3 regions of the Streptomyces longhuiensis genome follow, and region 2 is predicted to be linked to each of the others. Evidence: riboswitches for the same ligand, from Rfam matches in the RefSeq annotation. Region 2 holds a riboswitch; each other region holds the start of a gene.
What was found. Region 2 has a riboswitch for cobalamin ahead of LGI35_RS38010 (ABC transporter substrate-binding protein). Riboswitches for the same ligand answer to the same signal wherever they lie in the genome.
Positions count from the first base shown of each region.

Region 1: it holds a riboswitch for cobalamin, as region 2 does, so the genes downstream of both, nicT (Nickel transporter NicT) here and LGI35_RS38010 (ABC transporter substrate-binding protein) in region 2, are expected to answer to the same signal.
Region 3: it holds a riboswitch for cobalamin, as region 2 does, so the genes downstream of both, LGI35_RS12870 (cobalamin biosynthesis protein) here and LGI35_RS38010 (ABC transporter substrate-binding protein) in region 2, are expected to answer to the same signal.

Region 1 is NZ_CP085173.1:1,715,192-1,724,772, forward strand. It holds gene LGI35_RS08155 (alpha/beta hydrolase) at 1-1,129, shown strand, start outside; gene LGI35_RS08160 (YybH family protein) at 1,266-1,751, shown strand; gene LGI35_RS08165 (class I SAM-dependent methyltransferase) at 1,748-2,473, opposite strand; gene rho (transcription termination factor Rho) at 2,887-4,050, shown strand; gene LGI35_RS08175 (GNAT family N-acetyltransferase) at 4,111-4,599, shown strand; gene LGI35_RS08180 (inorganic diphosphatase) at 4,648-5,187, shown strand; gene LGI35_RS08185 (ArsR/SmtB family transcription factor) at 5,213-5,575, opposite strand; cobalamin riboswitch at 5,665-5,888, shown strand; gene nicT (Nickel transporter NicT) at 5,918-7,012, shown strand; gene LGI35_RS08195 (YoaK family protein) at 7,055-7,768, shown strand; gene LGI35_RS08200 (hypothetical protein) at 7,860-8,567, shown strand; gene LGI35_RS08205 (sensor histidine kinase) at 9,111-9,581, shown strand, end outside.
Region 2 is NZ_CP085173.1:8,334,111-8,343,691, forward strand. It holds gene LGI35_RS37985 (LacI family DNA-binding transcriptional regulator) at 1-775, shown strand, start outside; gene LGI35_RS37990 (aldehyde dehydrogenase family protein) at 889-2,325, shown strand; gene trxA (thioredoxin) at 2,455-2,859, opposite strand; gene LGI35_RS38000 (dihydrolipoyl dehydrogenase family protein) at 2,987-4,411, shown strand; gene metE (5-methyltetrahydropteroyltriglutamate--homocysteine S-methyltransferase) at 4,483-6,801, opposite strand; cobalamin riboswitch at 6,968-7,191, opposite strand; cobalamin riboswitch at 7,295-7,492, shown strand; gene LGI35_RS38010 (ABC transporter substrate-binding protein) at 7,564-8,631, shown strand; gene LGI35_RS38015 (FecCD family ABC transporter permease) at 8,628-9,581, shown strand, end outside.
Region 3 is NZ_CP085173.1:2,740,670-2,750,250, forward strand. It holds gene LGI35_RS12850 (class II aldolase/adducin family protein) at 1-378, opposite strand, end outside; gene LGI35_RS12855 (lysozyme) at 582-1,325, shown strand; gene LGI35_RS12860 (inorganic phosphate transporter) at 1,515-2,774, shown strand; gene LGI35_RS12865 (hypothetical protein) at 2,790-3,011, shown strand; cobalamin riboswitch at 3,122-3,263, shown strand; gene LGI35_RS12870 (cobalamin biosynthesis protein) at 3,375-4,316, shown strand; gene LGI35_RS12875 (cobyric acid synthase) at 4,313-5,887, shown strand; gene cobN (cobaltochelatase subunit CobN) at 5,884-9,564, shown strand; gene LGI35_RS12885 (putative cobaltochelatase) at 9,561-9,581, shown strand, end outside.

The DNA.
Region 1 (9,581 bases), 6.6 Mb from region 2:
CGGGCCCGCGGCCGTGCTCGGCCGCCTCGGCGTGATCGGCGCGACCCAGCTCACGATCCTCACCGCGTTCGCCGTCGCCGTGAACACGAACTTCGACTTCTACGGCTCGTGGGACGAGTTGCTCGGCCACGTCGACAAGGCTCCCGCCGAGGTCACGGCGCTCGGCCGGTCCGGCGTCCACTCCACGGTCGGCGCGGTGCGCGGCGGTCTGGTGCAGCCCGCCGGGCCACAGGGCCTCGATCGGGTGAAGGGCCTTCCGCACGGGCCCGCCGCACAGGTCGGCCGGGTCGACTCGGTCAAGATCGTCGGACGGCGCAGCAGGGCCGTGAACCCGGCGTTCGTGTATCTGCCGCCGCAGTACTTCCAGAAGCAGTTCCACCGCCAGCGCTTCCCCGTGATGGTCGCGATCAGCGGCTACCCGGGCGGCATCATGAACCTCGCCCAGTACCTCCAGGTCCCGCAGACCGCCGCCCGGCTGCTGAGGGCGGGCAAGATCCAGCCGACGGTGATCGTGATGGTGCGCCCGACGATCGCGCCGCCCCGTGACACGGAGTGCGTGGACGTACCCGGCGGTCCGAAGGCCGAGACGTTCTTCACGAAGGATCTGCCTCAGGCGCTCAAGCGGTCGTACCGCGTGGGTCACGATCCCAGCGCGTGGGGCGCTCTCGGCTATTCGTCGGGCGGCACGTGCGCGCTCCAGCTCACCCTGCGCCACCCCGGCGTGTACACGTCGGCGGCGGCGCTGTCGGCGGACTACAGGATCAGCGACGACCTGACCACCGGCAGCCTCTTCGGCTCGGGTCCCGGCGCCGCGCGGCGGCGGCGCGAGCACGACCTCGTCTGGCGCCTGGAGCACCTGCCGGTACCGCGCGTGTCCGTCCTGGCCGCCAGCAGCAGGTCGGGCGAGAAGGACTACGGCGACACGATGAGGTTCCTGCACGCGGTGAAGCCGCCCATGACGTCGGCCCAGATCATCCTGCCGCGCGGCAGCCACCACTTCACGACATGGCAGCGGGAGATCGCTCCGGCCATGCGGTGGATGAGCGGCCAGCTCACGTTCCCGCAGGACACCACGCCCTCATCGCACCGCCGGCCCACGGCACAGGCCGCGAACCGGCCACACCCGTAGCCGCGCCGCGTCGCTGTCCCGCCTGCCCGGGCCTCGCTCCGGCCCGACGGATCACCCGTCACCGACGACCCGTTACGGTGGCCTGGCATCGGCGCCGCCCCGGCGCGCCTCCCCCGTCCGACCAGGAGCAGCCCTCATGCCCGAGTCCGCCGTGTCCGCCCGCCCCGCACTGGCCAGGCCGGGCGCGGCGCCCGGCGACGTGGCCGCCGTCTGGTCCGTCGTGACCGGCATGTACGAGGCGTACGCCACTGGGGACCGCGCCCAGATCGACGCCCGGCTCGACCCGGAGGCGACGATCTGGGACCCGGCCGCCGAGCCGCTGCTGCTCGGCAAGCCGGACCTGGACCGGGTGCGGGACGAGCGGCCCGAGTCCGGGGACGGGCCCGTGGGGAGCGGGCTTCGCCCGTACGACCCGGTGGTCGACGTCTTCGGTGACACGGCGGTCCTGCGTTACTGGCTGCGCGTCGCGTACACGCCCGGCCCGGACGGCACCCCGCTCCGTCCCGAGCTGCTGCGGAACACGGCGGTCCTGCGCAAGGACCCCGCGGTCGGCCGCTGGCTGATCGTGCATCTCCACGAGGACGTACGGCAGGCGGGCGGGGCGCCCGAGACCGACGTCTAGCGCGGCGGGCCGGCCTTCGTGGCCACCAGGAGGCGGCACCTGGGGCTGCCGTCGGAGCGCTCGCCGAGTTCGGGCAGCGCCCGGAGCTCCACGTCGAAACCGGCCCTGACCAGCTCGTTCCGTACGTCGCCGAGGCGGAAGCCGCGGTAGTACATGACGAAGGGCGGCCGCCACAGCGCGTTGCGGACCCGCATCGCGCCGTCGAAGGCCAGCATCGACCAGTAGCCGCGGGAGCCGGGCCGCGCGGGAGCCGGCACCGGGAACGCGAAGCGTCCGCCCGGCCGCAGCACGGAGTGGACCTGGGCGAACAGGGCGGGCCGCTGCCTCGGCAGGAAGTGGCCGAACGCCCCGAAGCTGACGACGAGGTCGAAGGCGGGGCCGAAGGGCAGGGCGAGGGCGTCGCCGCGCACCAGGTCAGCGCCGCTCCCGTGGGCCGCGCGGCCCGCGGTGAGCATGCCCGCGCTGATGTCGACGCCGACGGGCCGCTCGCGGCACACCTGCGCCAGGACGCCGAACCCCGCGCCGGTCCCGCAGCACAGGTCCAGTCCCCGCTCGAAGGGACCCATGACGCGCAGGGCACGGGTCACGGGTCCGAGGACCGACCGGGGCGTGCGGAACGGCGTGCGGTCGAACTTGGGGGCGAGCAGGTCGTAGCCGTGCTCGACGGAGGACAGCGCCTGGACGGCGAGCTCCCGGACTGTGGGGCCTTCGGGTGCGAACATCGGGGCTCAGCATAGGCCGCCACGCCCAGTGTCACGGGGGCTGTGCTCAAGGGGTCGAGCAAGGGTCACGGGGCGGCCGAGAACGGCGGCCCGTGACGTGAGCCCTTGCGGGACGGCGCCCCCATGGTGTTACAGTGCGAATGGCACATGTGCTAGCCGCCTCTTCGGCGCCGGTGCCCGTCCCCCTCTCCGAATCGCCGCGACAGCGGGATTCGTCGAATCGATGTCAGCGATGCGCCAGGCGGCGCCGACGCGCCGTACCCCGCATCGCTTCTCCCCGGCCACAGGCTTCTCAGGGCTTTCACGGGCCTCTTCGCCCGCCCGCCTCGCGGGGCGTGCAGTCACCGCCCCGCTCCCGCCGGATCCCCCTCACTCATGCTCTCGTACGAACGTCCGCGAAAGGACCGATTCCGATGACCACCACACTCGAACCCCCCACCACCACAAAGGCGTTCACGACGCAGCCGAAGGAGGAGATCGCGGTCCAGGCCTCGGGCGTCCTCGACATCCCGGGCAGCGGGCCCGGGTTCCTGCGCCTCGCCGACCTCCTGCCGACGTCGCACGACGTCCAGGTCCCGGCCGCCCTGATCCGCCGACTCGGCCTGCGCAAGGGCGACTTGATCCAGGGGACCTGCGGCAGGCCGCGCGTCCTCGCCGAGGTCGAGCGCGTCAACGGGCGCCCCGTCCAGGAACTGCGCGGGCGGCCCCGGTTCGGCGACCTCACTCCCCTGCACCCGCGGCAGCGGCTGCGTCTCGAAACCGCGAAGGGCGGCGTGACACCCCGCGTCGTCGACCTGTTCACCCCCATCGGCAAAGGGCAGCGCGGGCTGATCGTGGCGCCGCCGAAGACCGGCAAGACGGTGCTGCTCCAGCAGCTCGCCGCGTCCGTCGCCACGAACCACCCCGAGGCCCATCTGATGGTGGTGCTCCTCGACGAACGGCCGGAGGAGGTCACCGACATGCGGCGCTCGGTGCGCGGCGAGGTCCTCGCCTCGACCTTCGACCAGCCCGCGAAGGCGCACATCGCGCTGGCCGAACTGGCCGTCGAGCGTGCCAAGCGGCTCGTCGAGGACGGCCGGGACGTCGTCATCCTCCTCGACTCCCTGACGCGCCTGTGCCGCGCCCACAACAACACGGCCTCGTCCGGCGGACGTACGCTCAGCGGCGGTGTCGACGCCTCCGCGCTGATCGGGCCCAAGCGGTTCTTCGGAGCGGCGAGGCTCGCCGAGGAGGGCGGCTCGCTCACCATCCTCGCCACCGCGCTCGTCGACACCGGCTCCCGCGCCGACGACTACTTCTTCGAGGAGCTCAAGAGCACGGGCAACATGGAGATCCGCCTCGACCGCACCCTTGCCGAGCGCCGGATCCACCCCGCGGTCGACCTCGCCCAGTCCGGCACGCGCCGCGAGGAACTCCTGCTGCCGGAGGCCGAGTTGGCGGTCGTACGCGGGCTGCGGCGCGCTCTTCAGTCGCGGGACGGGCACACCGGGCTCGAGACGCTCGTCGAGCGGATCCGGCAGACGCCGGACAACGCGACGTTCCTGCGGCAGGTGCAGTCCACCGTGCCCACCGCGTGAGACGGCCGCGGTACCAGGTCCCCGGTCGATCGGCGCGACAGGATGCGTAATACTCTCACTATGACTTCGAGCATTACAGTCCCGAGAGGCGCGGGGGACGGCGGGGCGGTCCGGGTGCGCAGGGCGACCGCCCGCGACGCCAAGCGGCTGACCCGGCTCGTCCGTACGTCCCGCGCCTACGAGGCCCCGTACGCGTCGATGGTGGCCGGCTACCGGGTGGGCCCCGACTACATCGAGGCTCATCGTGTCTTCGTCGCGGTCGACGCCGACGACCTGGTGCTCGGGTTCTACGCGCTCACACTCGTGCCGCCGGAGCTCGACCTGATGTTCGTCGCCGACGCGGCGCAGGGGCTCGGCATCGGGCGGCTGCTCGTCACCCATATGAAGGACGAGGCGCGCGCCGCCGGACTCGCCTCGGTCCGCGTGGTCTCGCACCCGCCCGCCGAGGGCTTCTACCGCAGCACGGGAGCCGTCCGCACCGGCACCGCGGCCGCCGCGCCGCCCGCCGTGATGTGGGACAGGCCCGAATTGGAGTTCCCGATCGGCTGACGCGCCCGCACTCCCGGGAGCACACTCGAGGTGGACGAGGAGGCCGGCTTGGACAACGAGGTCCGACACACCGACGCAGCCCACGGCACCGACGCGGTCCACGCGTTCGACGTCACCGTGGAGATCCCCCAAGGCTCCCGCAACAAGTACGAGATGGACCATTCCGTCGGCCGCATAAGGCTCGACCGGATGCTGTTCACCTCCACCCAGTACCCGGCGGACTACGGATACATCGTCGACACCCTCGGACGCGACGGCGATCCGCTCGACGCGCTCGTCCTCGTGGGCGATCCGACGTTTCCCGGCTGCACCGTCGAATGCCGGGCGATCGGCATGTTCGTGATGCGGGACGAGAAGGGCATGGACGAGAAGGTCCTGTGCGTGCCCGCGCACGATCCGCGCCATGCGTCCTTGCGGGACATCGAGGACATCCCCGAGTTCGACCGTCTGGAGATCACGCACTTCTTCGAGGTCTACAAGGACCTGGAGCCCGGCAAGTCGGTCGAGGGCTCGCACTGGGAGGGCCGCGACCTCACGTACGCGGAGATCGCCGCCGCGCGCCGGCGGGCCGCCGCCCTACGGGACTGAAACCGACCAGGACGGCGCGCACGTGTCAGTGCGCGCCGTCCGTCGCGCAGTGCTCGAGCAGATCCGCGGTCGCCGCGTCGACGACGCGATAGCGCACGATCCTGCCCTCCTTCTCCCCCACGACCACGCCGGCCGCGCGCAGCAGCCGCAGCGCCTGCGAGACCGCCGGGTCGTTCATGCCCGTGGCCACGGCGAGATCCGACACGGCGAGCGGCCCCGCCCGGTACAGCGCGAGCAGCAGCGCGAGGCGCCGGGGATCGGCGAGCAGGGAGAAGCGGTCGGCCCAGGCGCGGACATGTCCTGGCTCACCGATCGCGGCGATGGCCTCGCAGACCCGGTGGCCGTCGATCGTGCGGCGGTCGGCGCGCTCGGCAGGGACGAGATGCATGACCCCATCCTCGCAGCCGCCGATGTGATCTTGAATACCCGCGCACACCTACGCAGGTGTGCAGCCTTGCAGGCGCCGCCGACCGGCCTCTAGTGTGGGCGGGCCGTGGCGCTCGGGAATTCGGTGACGGTCCCTCAAAGGACCCAGACCGAAGCGGCCCTCGCCACTGTGATCGGGCCCCGGGTCCCTCGGCGACGAGACGACTCGGGACGCCTCGCCCCACCACGCCACTGGCTGCCGCGCGCAGCTGGGAAGGCAGGGGCGGACGCGGACACCCGTCAGCCAGGAGACCGGCCACGGCATCTCACGAAGTGATTCCACGAGGTGTTGGAGCGTGACCGCATGGCCCTGCCCGTAAAGCCCCCGGAGACCGGACGCGACGCCTTCCACTGGCGGCGCGAGGACACCGTCCGCACCGCCGGGCTCCTGGCGGTGATAGCCGCGCTCCATGTCGTCGCGTTCGGCGTGCTGTTCCTGCTCGTCGTACCGGAGCACTACGAGGTGGGGTCGAAGGCCTTCGGCATCGGCCTCGGCGTCACCGCGTACACCCTCGGGATGCGGCACGCGTTCGACGCGGACCACATCGCCGCGATCGACAACACGACCCGCAAGCTGATGGCCGACGGCAAGCGCCCGGTGTCGGTGGGCTTCTGGTTCGCGCTCGGCCACTCCAGCGTGGTGGTCGTGCTCGCCGCGCTGATCGCCGGGGGCACCCAGCTCGCCGGGCGGATCATGAACGAGGGTTCCGCCACCCATCAGACGCTCGGCGTCATGGGCACCACCATCTCCGGGTCCTTCCTCTATCTCATCGCGGCGCTCAACCTCGTGGCCCTGGTGGGGATCCTGCGGGTGTTCCGGGCGATGCGCGCGGGCTCGTACGACGAGGCGGAGCTCGAACAGCACCTGGATTCACGGGGATTCATGAACCGGATCCTCGGCCGGTTCACCAAGTCCATCACCCGGCCGGGCCAGATGTACCCGCTCGGTTTCCTCTTCGGCCTCGGCTTCGACACGGCGACCGAGGTCACGCTGATGGTGATGGCGGGCAGCGGCGCGGCGGCCGGACTGCCCTGGTACGCGATCCTGTGTCTGCCGCTCCTGTTCGCCGCGGGAATGAGCCTGTTCGACACCCTGGACGGGACGTTCATGAACTTCGCGTACCAGTGGGCGTTCTCGAACCCCGTGCGCAAGGTGTTCTACAACCTGGCCATCACCGGCCTCTCGATCGCCGTCGCGTTCCTGATCGGCACCATCGAGCTCGTGGGCGTCCTGCACGACAAGCTCGACCTGCGGGACTCGGTGACCGGCTGGATAGCGGGGCTCGACCTGGACAACGTCGGGTTCATCATCGTGGGCCTGTTCGTCGTCGTCTGGGCGGCGGCCATCGGGTACTGGCGGCTTGCGAAGGTCGAGGAACGGTGGGCCGTGCGGACCTGATCCGGCGGGCCGCCGGGACCGGGACTCCGTAAGGTCGTGCGGGTGAGTGAAGCCAGCGATCCACCAGCGGCGCCCGCGTCCGTGCCGCGCCGGTCGACCCTCCCCGCGGCCCTCACGGTCCTCACGGTCGTGAGCGGAATCGTCGACGCCGTCAGCTATCTGGGCCTCGGCCGCGTCTTCGCTGCGAACATGACCGGCAACGTCGTCGTCATGGGCTTCGCCGCGGCGGGCGCTCCCGGGTTCTCCGCCCTCGGATCGCTCACCTGTCTCGGCGCGTTCCTCGCGGGGGCCGTGTGCGCCGGACGGCTGACCGGAGTGTTCGCCGAGCGGGCGCGGGAGATCTGGGTGCGGTCGGTGTTCGTCACCGAGGCGGTCCTGCTCGCCGTGGCGACGGCCGTCGCGTTCGCGTGGCCGGGCGAGGCGACGTACGCCCTCATCGCCGTCCTCGCGGGGGCGATGGGGCTGCGCAACGCGACGGTCCGCAAGCTCGCGGTCCCGGACATGACCACGACGGTCCTCACGATGACGCTGACCGGGCTCGCCTCGGAGTCCTCGCTCGCGGGCGGCACCGGTGTGCGGACGGGGCGGCGGATGGTCTCCGTGGTGGCGATGGTCGCGGGCGCCACGCTCGGCGCGCTGCTCGTGCTGCACCACGGCCTCGGCTGGCCGCTCCTCGTCGGCACCCTGCTCGTGGCGGCCACCGCGGCCGGATATCGCGAGCCGGCCGCCGACGCGGGCGACGTCCGATCGGCCTAACCCTGCGGGCGCAGCCCGCCCGGGCTCACTAGCGTCCTGACCAGGACCGCAGCTCCCCCTGCCGCTGCGGCACAGGGACCGGAGACGCCTCATGTTCTGCCCGATAGCCACCGTCATCACGACGACCGCCTGCCTCACCGCGCTCGCGCCCGGGACCGCAGCAGCACAGCACCCCGTCGCCGCGCCCGCCGCGGTGACCGCACCCGACGCGGTGAGCCGGACCGACTCGGTGGGCCGGACCGCCCCCTTGAGCCGCAACGACTCGGACGACGGGCCCCGCGACCGGGGCTCGTCGGACGGGGGCCGCGACCGGGGCTCGTCGGACGGGGGCCGCGACCGGGGCTCGTCTGACGGCGAGTCCTTCGCGGAGGCCTTCCTCTCCCCCTCGACGGTGGCGGCCTCGTCCTCCGTCGACATCACGGTCTCCTGCGCCGGCGGCGGGCGGGGCGGCTCCATCACCGCCCGGTCCCAGGCCTTCGCCGCCGGCTCCGTCTCACTCCCCGTGTACGGCGGCGGGAGCGGGCGGGACGGGCGCACCCAGTACCGGGGGACGGCACGCCTCGCCGGAGAGGTCGGGACCAGCTCGCAGGTGTCCGTGCAGGGAGTGTGTCCCGACGGCAGGCAGTGGAGCACCCCGATGAACGTGACACGCGACGGCGGCTATCGCGGCGCGCGCGCCGGAGTCGGCAGCACCGCGGACGGCGGCGTGGACCTGGGCCGGATCGGCTTCGGCGCGGCGCTCGCGGGCGGGGCCGCCTACGTGCTGTGGCGCAGGACGCGCGCCCCGCAGGAGGACTGACCTGTCCGTCCGCCGACGGTCACACACGAGGCAAGTGCGCCGTACATCCGTTCCGCCCCTGACCAACCGCGCTTTGCCGACAATCGCCGCCATTGTGGCCGGCCGAACCGGACCCTCCGAGGCTCCACATCCATGACGCGGCATCGGCCATCCGGCCGGGGTTGGCTGAAAACAGCCCCTCGACAGTAACGCGAGAGCCGCTCAGGGCCGCCGTTCACCGGCCACCGCACCGGTGAACGCGCCCCGTCCCGAGCCCACTCACGCCCGGCCGCACCCAACACCCGTACACCTGTCCCCATTTGCCACACCCCTGACGGCGAAGTTCGCTACCACGGTCCCCGGACAGGCTGACGACTTCACGACGAACTTCGCCGCCGGGCGCTCTGCGTTCATTGTCCCGGTTCTCTCACCGCGCGCGGTGGCTAGCATGAGCGCCACATACGTGCCGGAAGATCACCATCCCGTTGGTGGGACCGGCCGTGCGGCCGATTCGAGCCGATCGGCCACGACCTTCCCGCACGCAAGCACCGATGGGACCGCGGAATGCCAGTGCCTGCCCGCCCGAGGCCGCGCCGAACACCCACGTCGCGGCGCCCCACGCTCGCCGTCCCCCTCGCCGTCCTCGTGGTGGCCGGAGCGGCCGTCGGCGCGGTGACCGCCGCGGCTCCGCAGGCCGCCCGCACCTGGGTGCTCGTCGCGCTCCTCGTCAGCTGGCTCTGCGTGGCCGCCTCCCTCATCACGGCGGCCCTGCTCCAGCAGCGCGCCCGTGGTGCCGTGGACGCCGCGCAGGGCGAATCGCTCGCGCTCCAGCAGCAGTTGACGCAGCGCGGGGCCGAGGCCGCCCATCTCGTGAACGTCACCCTCCCCTCCGTGTCGAAGCGGCTGCGGGACGGCGCGGGCGCCGAGGAGGCACTCGCCGCCACCGCGCCACCCGCGGACCACCAACTGCGCCAGGCACTCGAGGCGTTCACCGCCGAACTGGACGACGCCGTACGCCGCGAGGCGTCCGCGGTG
Region 2 (9,581 bases):
GAGCGTTCCCGCCGGACCGCTCTACAACGCGTTCTTCAACGACCTCCAGTGGGCGCTGAGCCGACTCGACTACACGGTCGTTCAGTACGGCAGCGTGAGTCTGCGTGGCGACGACGCGGCGCGCGCCTGGGCCGAGCTGCGCCCGGTCGCCGTCCTCACACCCCCTGACCTGAGCACCGAGGGCGTCGAGGTGCTCCGCCGCTCCGGCGCCAGGGCTGTCATCACGCTCGGCCCGGAGCGCGCCGAGGGCGCCCACGCGCTGCTCATGGACCACCGTGAGGTCGGCCGGAGCGCGGGCACCCACCTCGTCGAACGTGGCCGGCGCCGCATCGGCGTCGTGCTGCCGACGGAGCCGGGCCTCGACCACTTCGCGCGCCCTCGCCTCGACGGCGTACGGGACGCGGTCCTCGGCACCGGCGCCGAGGTCTTCGAGCTGCCTCTCCCGTACGACGAGGAGTCGGCCGGGCAACTGGTGCCGAACATACGTGAGTTGGGGCTCGACGCCGTGTTCGCGTACAACGACGAGTACGCGATGCTCCTGATGCGGGCGCTCCAGGACGCGGGGGTCGGCATCCCGGAGGAGACCGCGGTCATCGGGGCCGACGACCTGATGCTCGGGCGGCTGCTGCGGCCCCGGCTGAGCACGGTCCGTATCGAGCTGCCGTCCGGGCAGGAGCTCGCCGCGCTCGTCGACCGCCTGGTACGTGACCAGGGCGCCGTGACCGAGTCGCACGACATGCTCCGCGCCCGCGTTGTGGCCCGGGAGTCGACCTGACGGCCGGGGTCGCGAGCGGCCCACGCGACTAGGATGTTGCATGCTCAACAACATGGGTCGGCGCATCGCCCCGCGCGCCGCCCCGGAGATCAGTGACCGATCGGAGATCCGGCATGTCCCTGCTCGACCCGAAGACCTGGCAGGCCCGCCCGCTGTCGGGCGATGAGCACGCGGTCACGGAGCCCGCCACGGGTGAGCGCCTCGCCACCGTCACGCTCGCCTCCCCGGACGACGTCCGCGCCGCGGCGAGGGCCGGCGCCGCGGCCCAGGGCGACTGGGCCCGGCAGCCCCACTTCGCGCGCGCCGCCGTCCTGCGCCGCGCGGGCGACCTGTTCACCGAGCACGCCGACGAACTGCGCGCCTGGCTCGTGCGCGAGTCGGGATCCATCCCGGGCAAGGCCGACTTCGAGCTGCACGTCGCCGCCCAGGAGTGCTACGAGGCCGCCGCCCTGGCCTCCCGGCCCACCGGCCAGGTCCTGCCCAGCGAGGCGCCCCGCCTTTCCTACACGCGCCGCGTCCCGGCCGGTGTCGTCGGCGTCATCGCCCCGTTCAACGCCCCGCTCATCCTCTCCATCCGCTCCGTCGCCCCGGCCCTCGCGCTCGGCAACGCCGTCGTCCTCAAGCCGGACCCGCGCACGGCGGTCTGCGGCGGGCTCGCCCTGGCGGCCGTCCTCGCCGCCGCGGGCCTGCCGGAGGACGTCCTCCACGTGCTGCCCGGCGGGGCGGACGCCGGCCAGGCGCTCGTCGCCGACCCGGACATTCCCGTCATCTCCTTCACCGGTTCCACCGGCGCGGGCCGGGCCGTCGGCGAGGCCGCGGGGCGCCACCTCAAGCGGGCGCACCTGGAACTCGGCGGCAACTCCGCCCTGATCGTCCTGGCGGACGCGGACCTCGACGCCGTCATCTCCACCGCGGCCTGGGGCTCCTTCTTCCACCAGGGCCAGATCTGTATGACGACCGGCCGCCACCTCGTCCACGCCTCGCTCTACGAGGAGTACGTCGAACGGCTCGCCGCGAAGGCCGAGTCCCTCGCCGTCGGTGACCCGCACCGCGACCAGGTCCACCTCGGCCCCGTCATCGACGCGGCCCAACTCGCCAAGATCCACGGCCTGGTGGAGGCCAGCACCGCCGCGGGGGCCAAGCTGGCCGCGGGCGGCACGCACCGCGACCTCTTCTACCGGCCGACGGTCCTCGCGGGCGTCGACGACAGCACCCCCGCGTACGCCGAGGAGGTCTTCGGCCCCGTCGCACCCGTGCGGTCCTTCACCGACACCGACGAGGCGGCCGCGCTGGCCGCCGCGAGCCCGTACGGCCTCTCCCTCGGCATCGTCACCCGCGACCCGGCGCGCGGCCTCGACCTCGCCGAGCGCATCCCCACCGGCATCGTCCACATCAACGACCAGACGGTGAACGACGAGGCGGTCGCCCCGTTCGGCGGGGTCGCGGCGTCCGGCACGGGCGCCCGCTTCGGCGGCGAGGCGAACATCGAGGCATTCACCGAGACCCGGTGGACGACGGTGCGCGGCGACGTGGCGGGCTACCCGTTCTGACCCCGCGCACGCGCCCCGTTCCGGCCCTGCGCACACGACTCGTTCCGAGCCCCCGCACGCGAGCGTGAAACGGCCGCCGGGCCCGTACGGAGAGTACGGGCCCGGCGGCCGTCGGTATGGGGGGTGGCGTCAGGCCTGCTCGCCGCCCGCGCCGTCCTCGCCGGCCTTGGCCTGCTGCTCGGCGATCGACTTGCGCACCTCGTCCATGTCCAGCTTCCTGGCCTGGCCGATCACGTCGTCCAGGGCCTCCTGCGGGAGCGCCCCGGGCTGGGCGAACACGGCGACCTGGTCACGGACGATCATCAGCGTCGGGATCGACTGGATACCGAACGCCGACGCGAGCTCCGGCTGGGCCTCCGTGTCGATCTTCCCGAAGAGCAGGTCCGGGTTGGCTTCCGCGGCCTTCTCGTAGACGGGCGCGAACTGCTTGCACGGCCCGCACCACGACGCCCAGAAATCGATCAGCACGAACCCGTTGTCCGTGACCGTCTGGTCGAAGTTCTCCTTGGTGAGCTCCACGGTGGTGCTGCTCATGATGTGCCCTCTTCCTGCTTCCTGGTTGCGGTGCTGAAGCCGCTGTTCACAACGGTCCCGGTAACGGACGTATTCCGCGCGCGTACCCGTGTGGCCCCGGCGCACACCTGCGACCACACTGGGGCCCATGACGGATGAGAACACATACGACGTGGTGGTCCTGGGCGCCGGGCCGGTCGGGGAGAACGTCGCGGACCGGGCACGCGCGGCGGGCCTCAGTACCGCGGTGGTGGAGAGCGAACTGGTCGGGGGCGAGTGCTCCTACTGGGCGTGCATGCCCAGCAAGGCCCTGCTGCGCCCGGTCATCGCCCGGGCCGACGCGAGGCGCCTGCCGGGCCTGCGCGAGGCCGTGCAGGGCCCTCTGGACGCGCCCGCCGTCCTCGCTCGCCGTGATGAGTACACCTCACATTGGAAGGACGACGGCCAGGTGAGCTGGCTGGAGGCCATCGGCGCCGACCTCTACCGAGGGCAGGGCCGCCTCGCGGGCCCCCGCCGGGTCACCGTCACCGGGCCCGACGGCACCGAGCACGTCCTCACGGCCCGCCACGCCGTCGCGGTCTGCACGGGGACGCGCGCCGCGCTCCCCGACCTCCCCGGTCTGGCCGACGTCGAGCCGTGGACGAGCCGCGAGGCCACCAGCGCGCAGAAGGTGCCGGGCCGCCTCGTCGTCGTGGGCGGCGGAGTCGTCGCCGCGGAGATGGCCACGGCCTGGCAGGCCCTCGGCTCGCAGGTCACCATGCTCGTACGGGGATCGGGGCTGCTGCCCCGGATGGAGCCCTTCGCCGGTGAGCTGGTCATGCAGGCCCTCGTCGAGGCGGGCGCGGACGTGCGGACCGGCGTCTCCGTCAAGGGGGTCACCCGGGAGGGCGGCACCGTGGTCACCACCCTGGACGACGGCTCGACCCTGGAGTCCGACGAGATCCTCTTCGCCACGGGCCGCGCGCCCCGCACGGACGACATCGGCCTGGAGAGCGTCGGCCTCGAACCCGGCTCGTGGCTCCCCGTCGACGACAGCCTCCGCGTCGAGGGCAGCACCTGGCTGTACGCGGTCGGGGACGTGAACCATCGCGCGCTCCTCACCCACCAGGGCAAGTACCAGGCACGTATCGCGGGCGCGGCGATCGCCGCCCGAGCCCAGGGCGTCCCGCTCCTGGAGACGGACCGCTGGGGCGCCCACGCGGCGACCGCCGACCACTCCGCCGTCCCGCAGGTCGTCTTCACCGACCCCGAGGCGGGCTCGGCGGGACTGACCCTCGCGGAGGCCGAGGCGGCGGGCCACCGCGTCCGCGCCGTCGACTACGACATCGCCTCGGTGGCGGGCGCCGGCCTGTACGGCGACGGCTACCGCGGCCGCGCCCGCATGATCGTGGACCTCGACCGCGAGATCCTGCTCGGCGTCACCTTCGTCGGTCCGGGCGTCGGCGAACTCGTCCACTCGGCGACGGTCGCCGTCGCGGGCGAGGTCCCGATCGACCGCCTGTGGCACGTGGTCCCGTCCTATCCGACGGTGAGCGAGGTGTGGCTGAGGCTGCTGGAGACGTACCGTGGCTGAGGGAAGTCCCTCCGCGCGTGGCTGTCCGGGCGAGTCACGATGCCCCCCGCCCGGACAGTCTCACCCCTGGGTCAGGACGCGGAGAGTTCCCCGCGGACCGTACGGGCCGCCGCGACCAGGTTCTCCAGGGAGGCGCGGGTCTCGGGCCAGCCACGGGTCTTCAGCCCGCAGTCGGGGTTGACCCACAGCCGCTCGGCGGGGATCGCCTCAAGTCCCTTGCGCAGCAGGGCCGCCGCCTCGCCGGCACCGGGCACGCGCGGCGAGTGGATGTCGTACACGCCGGGTCCGGCCTCGCGCGGGTAGCCGTGGGCGGCCAGTTCGCGGGCGACCTGCATGTGCGACCGGGCCGCCTCCAGGCTGATCACGTCGGCGTCGAGCTCGTCGATGGCCTGCACGATGTCCCCGAACTCGGCGTAGCACATGTGGGTGTGGACCTGGGTGTCCGGCCGGACACCGCTCGTCGTGAGCCGGAACGCCTCCGTCGCCCATGTGAGATAGGCGGCGTGGTCGGCGGCGCGCAGCGGGAGGGTCTCGCGCAGGGCGGGCTCGTCCACCTGGATCACCGAAGTCCCGGCAGCCTCGAGGTCGTTCACCTCGTCCCGCAGGGCGAGCGCGACCTGGCGCGCGGTGTCGGCGAGCGGCTGGTCGTCGCGCACGAAGGACCACGCGAGCATGGTGACGGGGCCGGTGAGCATGCCCTTGACCGGGCGGCCCGTGAGCGACTGGGCGTACGTCGTCCAGCGCACCGTCATCGGCTCGGGGCGCGAGATGTCACCGGCGAGGATCGGCGGACGGACACAACGGGTGCCGTAGGACTGCACCCAGCCGTGCCGTGTGGCCAGATAGCCGGTGAGCTGCTCGGCGAAGTACTGCACCATGTCGTTGCGCTCGGGTTCACCGTGCACCAGGACGTCGATGCCGGCCTTCTCCTGGAAGGCGATCACCTCCTGGATCTCGGCCCTGACGCGCTCCTCGTAGGCGGCGGCGTCGATCCGTCCGGCCCGCAGGCCCGCCCGTGCGGCGCGCAGCTCCGCCGTCTGCGGGAACGACCCGATGGTCGTCGTCGGCAGGATCGGGAGGCCGAGGCTGCCCCGCTGGGCCGCCGCCCGTTCCGCGTACGGCTGCGCGCGGCGGGCGTCCGCCGCCGTGACCGACGCGGTGCGGGCGCGGACGGCCGGGTCGCGGGTGAGGGCGGAAGTGGCCCGGGAGGCCAGGTCGGCGCGGTTGGCGGCGAGTTGGGCCGAGATCGTGTCGGTGCCCTGCGTCAGACCGCGTGCGAGGGTGGCGATCTCGGCGGTTTTCTGGCGGGCGAAGGCGAGCCAGCGCAGGATCTGCGGCTCGATGTCGCGTTCGAGAGCCGTGTCGACGGGCACGTGCAGCAGCGAGCAGGAGGCCGCCACGTCGACGCGGTCGGCCAGGCCGAGCAGGGTGCCGAGCGTGGCCAGCGACTTCTCCAGGTCGTCGACCCAGATGTTGCGGCCGTTGACGACCCCCGCGACCAGGCGCTTGCCGGGCAGTCCGCCGACGGCGGCAAGGGCGTCCAGGTTGGCGGCGGCCCTCTCGGTGAAGTCGAGGGCGAGTCCCTCGACCGGCGCCCCGGCCAGGACGGGCAAGGCGTCGCCGAGCCGGTCGAAGTACGAGGCCATCAGCATCTTGGGCCGGTCGGTGAGGGCGCCGAGGTCGCGGTAGGCGCGCCTGGCGGCGTTCAGTTCGGCCGGCGTGCGGTCCTGGACGAGGGCGGGTTCGTCCAGCTGCACCCACTCCGCGCCCGCCTCGCGCAGGTCGGCGAGGACTTCGGCGTAGACCGGCAGCAGCCGGTCGAGCAGGGTCAGCGGCTCGAAGTCGGCGGCCACCCCGGGCGCGGGCTTGGCCAGCAGCAGATAGGTGACCGGGCCGACGAGCACGGGCCGGGCCGAAAAGCCCAGGGCGAGCGCTTCCTTGAGCTCGCCGACCTGCTTGGTGGAGTCGGCCGTGAACACCGTCCCTGGGCCCAACTCCGGCACCAGATAGTGGTAGTTGGTGTCGAACCACTTCGTCATCTCCAGCGGCGCCACGTCCTGCGTGCCGCGCGCCATGGCGAAGTAGCCGTCCAGCGCGTCGGCCTCCACGGCGAAGCGGTGCCGCTCGGAGATCGCGCCGACCATGACGGTGGCGTCCAGGACGTGGTCGTAGAACGAGAAGTCACCGGTGGGGACTTCGTCGATGCCCGCGTCGGCCAGTTCGTGCCAGTTCGCGCGGCGCAGGCCGGCGGCGGTGGCGCGAAGGGCGTCGGCGCCGACGCGGCCCTTCCAGTAGCCCTCGATCGCCTTCTTGAGTTCGCGGGCAGGGCCCTGGCGCGGGTAGCCGTACACGGTGGCCCGTGCTGCCGCGGCTGCGGACTTGGTGGTCACGGAGATCTCCTTCGCGAGATGAATCCCTGAGATCCCGGAGACGGGACGAGAGCGCGAAGGGTGACACGGACCGGACGGTGCGGTCGCGTACGGCAGGGCACGCGCGCCCGTTCGGTGTGTACGCCGACCCGCCCTCGAGGTCACCGGGATATCCGCGCACGAATGGTTCACGCGCGGGCAACGGGCAGGTCTTCGGACTCGCGGGCACGTCCACCCGATGTCGGGCGGACACCTACTGGCCGTCGCTTCCCAGCCCGATCCATCGGGCCAGTGCGTGTGACGGCGGTCGTTCCAGCTCACCGCTGCGGGGCAGTCCCGGATTCCCACCGGGTTCCCTCTTACGACGCTCCCGCCTGGCGGGCGGGGCGAACCAGCTGCACCGGTCACCCTACGCACGCGGGACGGTCCGGCGCGAGCCCGCCCCGCACCGCGGACACCGGGCGAGAAGGGGCCGCCGTCTGAATTCGGGTGCCGTGGTAGCTTTCCAAGGCCAGTCGAACTCATGCCCGTCTGCCCCGCATTGCGGGAACGTGGACAGGTATGTGTCAGGGAATCCGGTGCGAATCCGGAGCTGACGCGCAGCGGTGAGGGGGACGGGCGGGGCATCGGCCACTGGACAGCACGCGGTCCGGGAAGGCGTCCTGTCCGCGTGATCCCGAGTCCGAAGACCTGCTGGCAGCCTTCGCGGGCTCCGGTCGGGGCGGCGGGGGAGACCGTGCGACCGGGCTCCGCGCATGAGCCCTCGACATCGAGGAAGTCCCTGTGCCCTTCGCGCACCCCGCCACACGCCGTGGCTCCGTTCGCCTCATACCCCGTACCGCGCTGTGTCTCGCCGGGATGCTCGCCCTGGCCGCCTGCGGCAGCGGCGGATCCGCCCGCACGTCCGCGGCCCAGGAGAGCACCGCCGGCCATCCCGTCGTACTCGACAACTGCGGTACGCGGGTCGAGGTGAAAGCGGCGCCCGAGCGTGCCGTCTCTCTCGACCAGGGCTCGACCGAGATCATGCTCGCCCTCGGCCTCGGCGACCGCATGGCCGGCACGGGGACCTGGACGGACCCGGTGATGAAGGGACTTGAGAAGGAGAACGCGAAGGTCGAGCGGCTCGCCGACCGCTATCCGTCCTTCGAGAAGGTCCTGGACGCCGAACCCGACTTCGTCGCCGCCTCGTTCGGCGCCACGCTGAGCAAGGGCGGAGTGGCGCCACGCGACCAGTTCGCGAAGCTGGGCGTACCGGCGTACCTCTCGCCCTCCGACTGTGTCGGCAAGAACAACAGCGGCGGCGGCGACGGTGCCCGCACCAAGACCCTCGGCATGGAGACCGTCTACGGCGAAGTCCGCGACCTCGCCGCCGTCTTCGATGTACGCGAACGGGGCGAGCGGCTCGTCTCCGCGCTCAAGGCCCGCGTGAAGAAGGCGACCATCGGCATCGACGCCTCCCGGACGACCCTCCTGTACTGGTTCGCCAACTCCGACTCCCCCTACATGGCAGGCTGTTGCGGAGCGCCCGGCGTCATCACCCGTGAGGTGGGGGCGAAGAACGTCTTCGACGACACCCGCGACGAATGGCCCCAGATCAACTGGGAGACGGTCGCCGACCGGGACCCGGACGTCCTCGTCATCGGCGATCTCACGCGGCGCTCGCAGACCGCCGAATCCGCCGCCAAGAAGATCGAGTTCCTCGAGTCCGACGCCGTGACCAAGAACATGACCGCCGTGAAGAAGAAGCGGTACGTGCTGCTCAGCGGGCAGGCCATGAACCCGACCATCCGTACGGTGGAGGGCGTGGAGCAAGTCGCCGCGAAACTACGGGCGTTCGGACTCGCCGGATGAGGAGCGTGGAAGCGTCGCCCCCGCCGCCCGAGGCGCCCTCTGAGGTCCCTCCTGAGGCTGCGCCGCCACCCGTCACCGGGAAGCGGCTTCATGCGGTGCGCGGCGTGCTCGCCTGGCCGACCGGTTTCGCGGTGCTCATCGTGTCCGTGGCCCTGGCCATCACCATCGGCCCGGCCGACATCGGGATGACCGATGTCTGGTCGGCCGTTGCCGCCCACCTCGGCCTGGGCAAACCGGAGTTGACACCCATCCGCGACGGCATCGTGTGGAACCTGCGGCTGCCGCGCACCCTGCTGGCCGCCGTGTGCGGCGCGGGGCTCGCGGTGTGCGGCGCCGTGATGCAGTCGCTGCTGCGCAACCCGCTCGCCGACCCCTTCGTCCTCGGCGTCTCCTCCGGCGCCTCGACCGGCGCGGTCCTGGTCGTCGTACTCGGCGTCGGCGGCGGCGCCCTGTCGGTCTCGGGTGGCGCCTTCCTCGGCGCGGTCGTCTCCTTCGCGCTGGTACTGGTGCTCAGCCAGGCTCTCGGCGGCTCCACCGACCGTGTGGTGCTGTCCGGGGTGGCCGCCATGCAGCTGTTCTCCGCGCTCACCTCCGTCGTCGTACTGACCGCGGCGGATGCCGAGACGACGCGCGGCGTTCTGTTCTGGCTGCTCGGCTCGCTCGGCGGGGCGGGCTGGACCGACGTCCGGATGTGCCTGGCGCTGCTCGTGGCGGCGCTCGTGATCTGCGTCGCGCACGCCCGTACGCTCGACGCCTTCGCGTTCGGGCAGGACGCCGCCGCGTCGCTCGGCGTGAACGTGGCCCGCACCCGCCTGGTCCTGCTGTGCACGACCGCCCTGCTCACGGCGGCACTGGTCAGCTCGGCCGGCGCGATCGGCTTCGTCGGCCTGGTGCTGCCGCACGCGGCGCGGGCCCTTGCGGGTCCGGGGCACGCCCGGCTGCTGCCGGTG
Region 3 (9,581 bases), 5.6 Mb from region 2:
CATGTAGTGGATGAGCGGTAGTTCGGACACGAGGGTGGAGACGGCGGTGGCGTGGACCGCGTGGGTGTGGACGACGGCGCGGGCCGGCGTGGCGCGGTAGACCGCCAGATGCATCGGGAGTTCGCTGGTCGGGGTCAGGGTTCCGGCGCTCTGCCGGCCGTCGAGGCCGACGGCGACGAGGTCGCCCGGGGTGAGCTCGTCGTAGGGGACCCCGCTGGGTGTGACGAGGACGGTGTCGCCGATCCGCGCCGAGACGTTTCCCGAGGTCCCGACGACGAGGCCGTCGGTGACGGTGCGCCGGGCCGTCGCCACGAGCGCGCTCCACGCCTGCGCGAGCCCGTCCGCGCCCTGCCCCGCACCGCCCGGTTCCTCCGCCATGCCCGCATCCTGCCAGCCGCGCGGCGGGCCCGCGCGGGTCGTGGGGCCGGGGCACTTCCGTGCGCAGCCCAGGAGTCCGGAAGCGCACGAATGGGCATGAATGCCCGCCTGGAAACGATTGGCTGGAGATCGACGGGCATGGAGGGATCTTCCGGTAACCTCCGGTTTGATTTGTCATGCACGTCGCCATTTCGGGGGGATATATGGCTCGTGGTCACAAACCGTTCCGTCGCCGTACGCACATCGCGACCGCGACATCACTGGCCGCCCTGACATTCGGGGGGACCGCTCTCGCGCAGGCCCCGGCGTCCGCGGCGGGCGGCACCAAGGGACACGACGTCTCGTCGCACCAGAAGAACGTCAACTGGCAGAAGGCCAAGAGCAAGGGCGCGCGGTTCGTCTACGTCAAGGCGACCGAGTCCACCACCTACCGCAACCCCTACTTCGACCAGCAGTACGGCGGAGCGCGAAGCGCGGGCATCATCCGCGGCGCGTACCACTTCGCACTCCCGAACAAGTCGTCCGGCCGGACGCAGGCCTCGTACTTCGTACGCAACGGGGGCGCGTGGCGGGCGGACGGCTGGACGCTGCCGCCGGCGCTCGACATCGAGTACAACCCCTACAGCTCGAAGAAGTGCTACGGCCTGAGCAAGGCGAAGATGATCTCCTGGATCAGGTCGTTCAGTGACGAGGTGCGCAGCAGGGCGGGCCGCCGGCCGGTGATCTACACCAATTACCGCTGGTGGAAGAGCTGCACGGGCAACAGCACCGCCTTCGCGGGCAACCACGCGCTCTGGCTCGCGCGCTACGACGAGTCCGCCGGGGCGCTGCCCTCGGGCTGGTCGTACTGGACGTTCTGGCAGTACGACAACGGCGGCGGACTGCCGGGTGACCAGAATCTCTTCAACGGTTCGCAGGCTCAGCTGCGGAGGTTCGCCCACGGCTAGCGGAGGGCCTACTTCCGCTTGATTCGGCCACCGTTCCGCTTCACGGACGACCCCGTGCCGCCGCCCCGTTCCCAACGGAGTGGCGGCACTCCACTTCGGGTCACCGCACCGCCCGCCTCAGTTCATCTTCCGTTCACTCAGATTGCCTACGGTCGCCGAGCCACTGACGTCCAACAGAAGCCTGGGTAAATGGAACACATCACGCTTCTCCTCGGGATCGTGATCGTCACCGCTCTCGTGTTCGATTTCACGAACGGTTTCCACGACACAGCCAACGCGATGGCCACCACCATCTCGACCGGCGCTCTCAAGCCCAAGACGGCGGTGGCCATGTCCGCCGTGCTCAACCTCGTCGGCGCCTTCCTCTCCGTGGAGGTCGCCAAGACGATCTCCGGCGGCATCATCAACGAGGACGGACTCAAGACCGAGGTCATCTTCGCGGCGCTGGTGGGCGCCATCCTGTGGAATCTCCTGACCTGGCTGGTGGGGCTCCCCTCCAGCTCCTCCCACGCTCTCTTCGGCGGCCTCATCGGCGCCGCCGTGATGTCGATGGGCTGGTCGTCGATCAACGGCGGCACCGTCGTCACCAAGATCCTCCTTCCGGCCGTCGCCGCGCCGCTCGTGGCGGGCATCGCCGCGATGCTGGCCACCCGGCTCACGTACCGGATAGGCAGCAAGACCGACCAGAAGGCGACCGCCAAGGGCTACCGCGCCGGGCAGATCGCCTCCGCGGGCCTGGTCTCGCTGGCGCACGGCACGAACGACGCGCAGAAGACGATGGGCATCATCACGCTCGCCCTGATCACGGGCGGCGTCCTGAACCCCGGCGCGAACCCCCCGATGTGGGTCATCGTCTCGGCCGGTACGGCCATCGCGCTCGGCACCTACCTCGGCGGCTGGCGCATCATCCGCACCATGGGCAAGGGCCTCACGGACCTCGCGCCGCAGCAGGGCTTCGCCGCCCAGACCAGCGCCGCGACCGCGATCCTCGCCTCCTCGCACATCGGCTTCTCGCTCTCCACGACGCAGGTCTGCTCCGGCGCCGTGATGGGCTCGGGCCTCGGCCGCAAGGGCGGCGTCGTCCGCTGGTCGACCGCGACCCGCATGTTCATCGCCTGGGGCCTGACCCTGCCGGCCGCCGGTCTGGTCGGTGCGGGCGCCGAGTTCCTCACCAAGCAGGGCTCGTGGGGCGTCGCCGTCACCGCGCTGCTCCTGATCGCCGGCGCGGGCACCATCTGGGCGCTGTCCCGGCGCAACTCGGTCGACCACACGAACGTCACGGACGACGACGTCACGGACGAGCCCGCCGGCGTCGTGACCACCGCGATCGCGGCCGTCACCCCGCCGCCCACCGGCACGGTCGGCGACCTGGACACCGACGTGAAGACCACCATCCCCGCCTCGCCCGCCCCGCCCTCGGCGGAGCCCGCGCGACCGGCCACGGTCTAAGGAAGCAGCAGCGCTATGCACATCGACTGGGCAGCACTCGGCTCCGTGTTCGGAGTCAGCCTCGTGATCACGGTGGCCCTCGTGGGCCTGTTCACCCTCGGCATCGTCGGCCTCACCAAGCGGGACTCGGCGGCGGCCCGGGGCAACTCGGCGGCGCTGGCCGTCTCCGGCGCGTACGCCTGCTTCGCCCTGTGCGCGGCGGCCGTCGGATACGGGATCTTCCTGATCGTCGCCTGACCGGAGGTAACCGGCAGGACTGCGGGGTGCGGGACGCGAAGGCGTCCCGCACCCCGCTTCGTGTGTGCCTCAGCACACTCTCCCTTCGCAGGTCAACGGCAAGTTGACGGGCGTTCGCGGAGCGTGGTGGACTTCCGGGGCCATCTACGGCAGCAGGAGAGGAAGCCGGTGCGAATCCGGCGCGGTCCCGCCACTGTCACCGGGGAGTGATCCCCGCGAGCCAGGAACTCTCGCCGCCGGTCTCTTCCAACCAGGGCGTGGACACCCTGAGTGAGGACATATCGCCATGCGCGGCTGCCAGTTGCGGGTGCTCCCGCCGAGAACGAGTACAAGGGTTCCGTTCGCCGTAGCGGCGGGCTGACCGTGCGAGCCGAGCGCGTCTTCGCGTACGGCAGCGCCGCCGGACTCCTCGGTGACCTCCTGTTCGGCGATCCGCGCCGCGGGCATCCGGTCGCCGCGTTCGGACGGGCAGCGGGCGCCGTCGAGCGAGTGCTGTGGAGTGACCACCGCGGGTGGGGCGCGCTGCACACCGCCATGTGCGCCGGGGGCGCCGCCGTCGCCGGTGGCCTCGCCGCGCGCGCCGTGCGCCGCTCCCCCGCCGCCTCCATCGCCCTGACCGCCGCCGCCACCTGGGCCGTCGTCGGCGGTACGTCGCTGGGGCGCGAGGCGCGCGCCATCGGGGGCGCGCTGGCCGCCGGTGACGTGGACGCGGCGCGCGAGCGGCTGCCGCATCTGTGCGGGCGTGACCCGCACGCACTGGACGCGGACGGGATCGCGCGGGCCGTCGTCGAGTCCGTCGCCGAGAACACCTCCGACGCCGTCGTGGGCGCGCTCGTGTGGGGCGCCGTCGCCGGGGTCCCCGGGCTCGTCGCCTTCCGCGCCGTGAACACGCTGGACGCCATGGTCGGGCACAAGTCGGCCAGGTACCGCCGCTACGGCTGGGCCTCCGCGCGCCTCGACGACGTGGCGGGCTGGCCGGGGGCGCGGCTGACCGGCGTGCTCGCCGCGGTCGCGGGCGGCCGTCCCCGCGGCGCGCTCACCGCGTGGCGCGAGGACGCGCGGCTGCACCCGAGCCCCAACGCCGGTGTCGTCGAGGCCTCGTTCGCGGGGGCGCTCGGGGTGCGGCTCGGGGGCACGTTGTCGTACGGCGGGCGGGTCGAGCACCGGCCCGTACTGAACGCGTCGGGCCGGTCCGTGGAGACCGCCGACGTAGAGCGGGCGGCGCGGCTCTCGCGGCGCGTGAGCTGGCTGGCCCTCGGCGTGTGTGTCGCCGGGCGGGCACTGTTGCGGAGGGGGAAGTCGTGAGTGGTGGCGGACTGCTGGTGGCAGGAACCACGTCCGATGCCGGGAAGAGCGTCGTCACCGCGGGCATCTGCCGGTGGCTGGTGCGGCAGGGGGTGAAGGTCGCGCCGTTCAAGGGGCAGAACATGTCCCTCAACTCCTTCGTGACACGCGAGGGCGCCGAGATCGGCCGTGCCCAGGCCATGCAGGCGCAGGCCGCCCGCGTCGAGCCGAGCGCCCTGATGAACCCCGTACTGCTGAAGCCGGGCGGTGACCGGAGCAGCCAGGTGGTGCTCATGGGCAAGCCGGTGGGCGAGTTGAGCGCCCGCGGGTTCTTCGGGGAGGCCGGTGCCGCGGCGAAGCCGCTGTCAGGTGCGGTGTCCCCCGGGAAGGCGCTGCACGGGGGGCGCCAGGCAGCACTCCTCGACACCGTCGTGGGATGCCTGGAGGAACTCCGGGGCAGCTATGACGCCGTGATCTGTGAAGGGGCGGGCTCTCCCGCCGAGATCAACCTGCGCCGCACCGACATCGTCAACATGGGGATCGCGCGGGCCGCGCGGCTGCCCGTGCTCGTGGTCGGCGACATCGACCGCGGCGGCGTCTTCGCGTCCTTCTTCGGCACGACGGCGCTGCTCGCGCCCGAGGACCAGGAGCTGCTGGCCGGCTATCTGGTGAACAAGTTCCGCGGGGACGTCTCCCTCCTCGAGCCCGGCCTCGACATGCTCAAGGACCTGACCGGGCGCGCCACGTACGGAGTGCTCCCCTTCCAGCACGGCCTCGGCATCGACGAGGAGGACGGGCTGCGCGTGTCGCTGCGCGGCTCCGTGCGCGAGTCACGGACGACGGCCCCCGTCGGCGAGGACGTGCTGCGCGTCGCCGTGTGCGCCGTGCCGCTGATGTCGAACTTCACCGACGTGGACGCGCTGGCCGCGGAGCCGGGCGTCGTCGTGCGGTTCGTCGACCGGGCCGAGGAGCTCGTCGACGCGGACCTGGTCGTCGTGCCGGGAACGCGCGGCACCGTCAAGGCACTTCAGTGGCTGCGCGAGCGCGGCCTCGCCGACGCCCTCGCGCGCCGGGCCGCCGAGGGGCGCCCGGTCCTCGGGATCTGCGGCGGTTTCCAGGTGCTCGGCGAGCGCATCGAGGACGACGTCGAGTCGCGCGCGGGCGCAGTGGACGGGCTCGGACTGCTGCCCGTGCGGGTGCGGTTCGAGCGCGAGAAGACCCTCGCCCGGCCCGTCGGCGAGGCGCTCGGCGAGCGCGTCGAGGGCTACGAGATCCATCACGGGGTCGCCGAGGTCACGGGCGGCGAGGCGTTCCTGGACGGGTGCCGCGTCGGCTCCGTCTGGGGCACGCACTGGCACGGCTCGCTGGAGGCGGACGGCTTCCGCCGGGCGTTCCTGCGCGAGGTCGCGGCCGGCGCGGGCCGTCGTTTCGTACCGGCGCCCGACACGTCGTTCGGCGCGCTGCGCGAGGAGCAGCTCGACCGGCTCGGCGATCTGATCGAAGAACACGCGGACACGGACGCGCTGTGGCGGCTCATCGAGTCCGGCGCTCCGTCAGGACTGCCTTTCATTCCACCGGGAGCGCCCGCATGAGCACAGTGTTGTTGTTGTCGACCGCAGACACCGATCTGCTGGCGGCCCGGGCCTCCGGCGCCCCCTACCGGATCGGGAACCCGACCCGCGTCGACGTGCAGAGCGAACTGCCGGAGCTGCTCGACGGCGTGGACATCGCCGTCGTACGGCTCCTCGGCGGCAAGCGCGCCTGGGAGGACGGGCTCGCGGCGCTGAAGGCGTCCGGCGTGCCGACGGTCCTGCTCGGCGGCGAGAGCGTCCCGGACGCGGAACTGATGGCCGAGTCGACCGTGCACGCGGGCGCCGTGGCCGAGGCGCTGCGCTATCTCGTCGAGGGCGGCCCGGGCAACCTCGTCGAGCTGGCCCGCTTCCTCGTCCAGGACGTGCTCGTCAACGGGCACGGCCGGGCCGGGAGCACGCAGGAGCGGCACAGCGCCGAGCCGCAGAAGATGCCCGAGTTCGGGGTGCACGGCCGCCGTGCGCGCGTCGAGGGCCGCCCGACGGTCGGCGTGCTCTTCTACCGCGCCCACGAGCTGTCCGGGAACACGGCGTTCGTGGACACGCTGTGCGACGCGATCGAGGCACGCGGCGTCAACTCCCTTCCGGTGTACTGCGGTTCGCTGCGCGGCGCCGACCCCGGCCTGTACGAGCTTCTCGGCGAGGCCGACACCCTGGTCGCGACGGTGCTCGCGGCGGGCGGCACGCACGCCTCGCAGGCGTCCGCGGGCGGTGACGAGGAGGCCTGGGACATCGGCGCGCTCGCCGACCTCGACATCCCCGTCCTGCAGGGTCTTTGCCTCACGTCCTCGAAGGCGGCCTGGGAGGCGTCGGACGCCGCCCTGTCGCCGATGGACGCGGCGATGCAGGTCGCGATCCCCGAGTTCGACGGCCGGATCGTGACCGTGCCGTTCTCCTTCAAGGAGGAGGGCCCCGACGGCGTCCCCGTGTACGCGGCCGACCCCGAGCGGGCCGCGCGCGTCGCCGGGATCGCCGTGCGCCACGCCCGTCTCGGCCACAAGCCGAACGGTGAGAAGAAGCTCGCCGTCGTCTTCACCGCCTACCCGACCAAGCACTCGCGGGTCGGCAACGCGGTGGGCCTCGACACGCCCGCCTCCGCCGTCCGCGTCCTGGACGCGCTGCGCGAGGCCGGTTACGGCGTCGACGGCTACCCGGACAACGGGGACGAGCTGATCCACCGGCTCATCGAGGCGGGCGGCCACGACGTCGAGTGGCTCACCGAGGACCAGCTGGCCTCGGCGCCCGCGCGGGTGCCGCTCGCCGACTACCGCGCCTGGTTCGACAAGCTGGCGCCCGAGCTGCGCGAGGGGATGCTGGAGGCGTGGGGCGAGCCGCCGGGCTCCCTCTACGTCGACGGCGACGACATCGTGCTCGCGTCGCTCCAGTTCGGCAACGTCGTCGTGATGATCCAGCCGCCGCGCGGTTTCGGCGAGAACCCCATCGCGATCTACCACGACCCGGACATGCCTCCGTCGCACCACTACATGGCCGCGTACCGCTGGCTGGAGAACAGTTTCGGCGCGGACGCCGTCATCCACATGGGCAAGCACGGCACGATGGAGTGGCTGCCCGGCAAGGGCCTCGGTCTGAGCGGGAGTTGTGCGCCCGACGCGGTCCTCGGCGAGCTGCCGCTGATCTACCCGTTCATCGTGAACGACCCGGGCGAGGGCACCCAGGCCAAGCGCCGCGGGCACGCCACGGTCGTCGACCACCTCGTCCCGCCGATGGCGCGCGCGGACACGTACGGCGACCTGGCGAAGCTGGAGCAGCTTCTCGACGAGTACGCGCTCGTCTCCGACCTGGACCCGACCAAGGCCCCGGCCGTGCGCGCCCAGATCTGGACGCTGGTGAAGGCCGCCGAGCTCCACCACGACCTGCATGTCGACGAGCAGCCGGACGACGGCGACTTCGACGAGTTCGTGATGCACATCGACGGCTATCTGTGCGAGATCAAGGACGTGCAGATCCGCGACGGTCTGCACATCCTGGGCGGCGGCCCGGTCGGCGAGCCGCGCGTGAACCTCGTGCTCGCCGTGCTGCGCGCCTCGCAGGTGTGGGGCGGCACCGCGAACGCGCTGCCCGGCCTGCGGGCCTGCCTGGCCGAGCACTTCGGGCTCGTGGAGAAGGAGCTGCTCGGCGAGCCGGGCGCGCCGGCGAAGGTGCCGGTGGAGCTGACGAACCTCGTCGACGGCCCCGCCCGCAGCGCCGCCGACGCGATCGACCTCCTGGAGCAGCTGTGCCGGCGCGCGGCCGAGGGCATGGAGGAGCGCGGCTGGGACGCCGCGGCCGTCCCCGCGCTCGTCCGGGACGTCGTCGGGTCCGAACTCCCCGACGCCGTGGCGGTGTTGGAGTTCGCGTGCCGCGAGGTGGTGCCCCGGCTCGCGCGCACCACGGACGAGATCGGGCACATTCTGCGAGCGCTCGACGGCGGATACGTGCCGGCGGGACCGTCCGGGTCGCCGACGCGCGGCCTGGTCAACGTGCTGCCGACGGGCCGTAACTTCTACTCCGTCGACCCGAAGGCGATCCCGTCGCGGCTGAGCTGGGAGGTCGGGCAGGCGCTCGCCGACTCGCTGGTGGCGCGCTACCTCGCCGACACCGGCGAGTACCCCAAGTCCGTGGGCCTGACGGTGTGGGGCACCTCGGCGATGCGTACGCAGGGCGACGACATCGCGGAGATCCTCGCGCTGCTCGGCTGCCGCCCGGTGTGGGACGACGCCTCGCGCCGTGTCACCGGCTTCGAGATCGTGCCGGCCGCCGAACTCGGGCGCCCGCGCATCGATGTGACGGTCCGTATCTCCGGCTTCTTCCGTGACGCCTTCCCGCACGTCGTCGGTCTGATCGACGACGCCGTGCAGGCCGTCGCCGCGCTCGACGAGAGCGCCGAGCAGAACTACGTCCGGGCGCACGTCGAACAGGACGCCGTCGAGCACGGCGACCGGCGGCGGGCCACGGCCAGGATCTTCGGGTCGAAGCCGGGTGCGTACGGGGCGGGTCTGCTGCCGCTGATCGACGCCCGCAACTGGCAGTCCGACGCGGACCTCGCCGAGGTGTACGCGGTGTGGGGCGGCTACGCGTACGGGCGCGGGCTCGACGGGCGGGCCGCGCGCGGCGACATGGAGACGGCGTTCCGGCGCATCAACGTGGCGGCGAAGAACGTCGACACCCGCGAGCACGACCTCGTCGACGCCGACGACTACTTCCAGTACCACGGCGGCATGGTCGCCATGGTGCGGCATCTGACGGGGTCCTCCCCCGAGGCGTACGTCGGTGACTCCGCCGTGCCCGACCAGGTGAAGACCCGCACGCTCGGCGAGGAGACCCACCGGGTGTTCCGGGCGCGTGTGGTCAACCCGCGCTGGATGGCGGCGATGCGCCGACACGGCTACAAGGGCGCCTTCGAGATGGCGGCGACCGTCGACTACCTCTTCGGGTACGACGCGACGGCCGGCGTGGTCGACGACTGGATGTACGAGAAGCTGTCGGCCGAGTACGTCTTCGACGCGGAGAACCAGGACTTCATGAAGAAGTCCAACCCGTGGGCCCTGCGCGGCATCACCGAGCGGCTGCTCGAAGCGGCCGAGCGGGGGCTGTGGGCCGAGCCGGACGCGCAGACGCTGGAGCGGCTGCGGGCCACGTATCTGGAACTTGAGGGCGACTTGGAGGGCGACGACCAGTGAGTACCCCCTATCCGTTC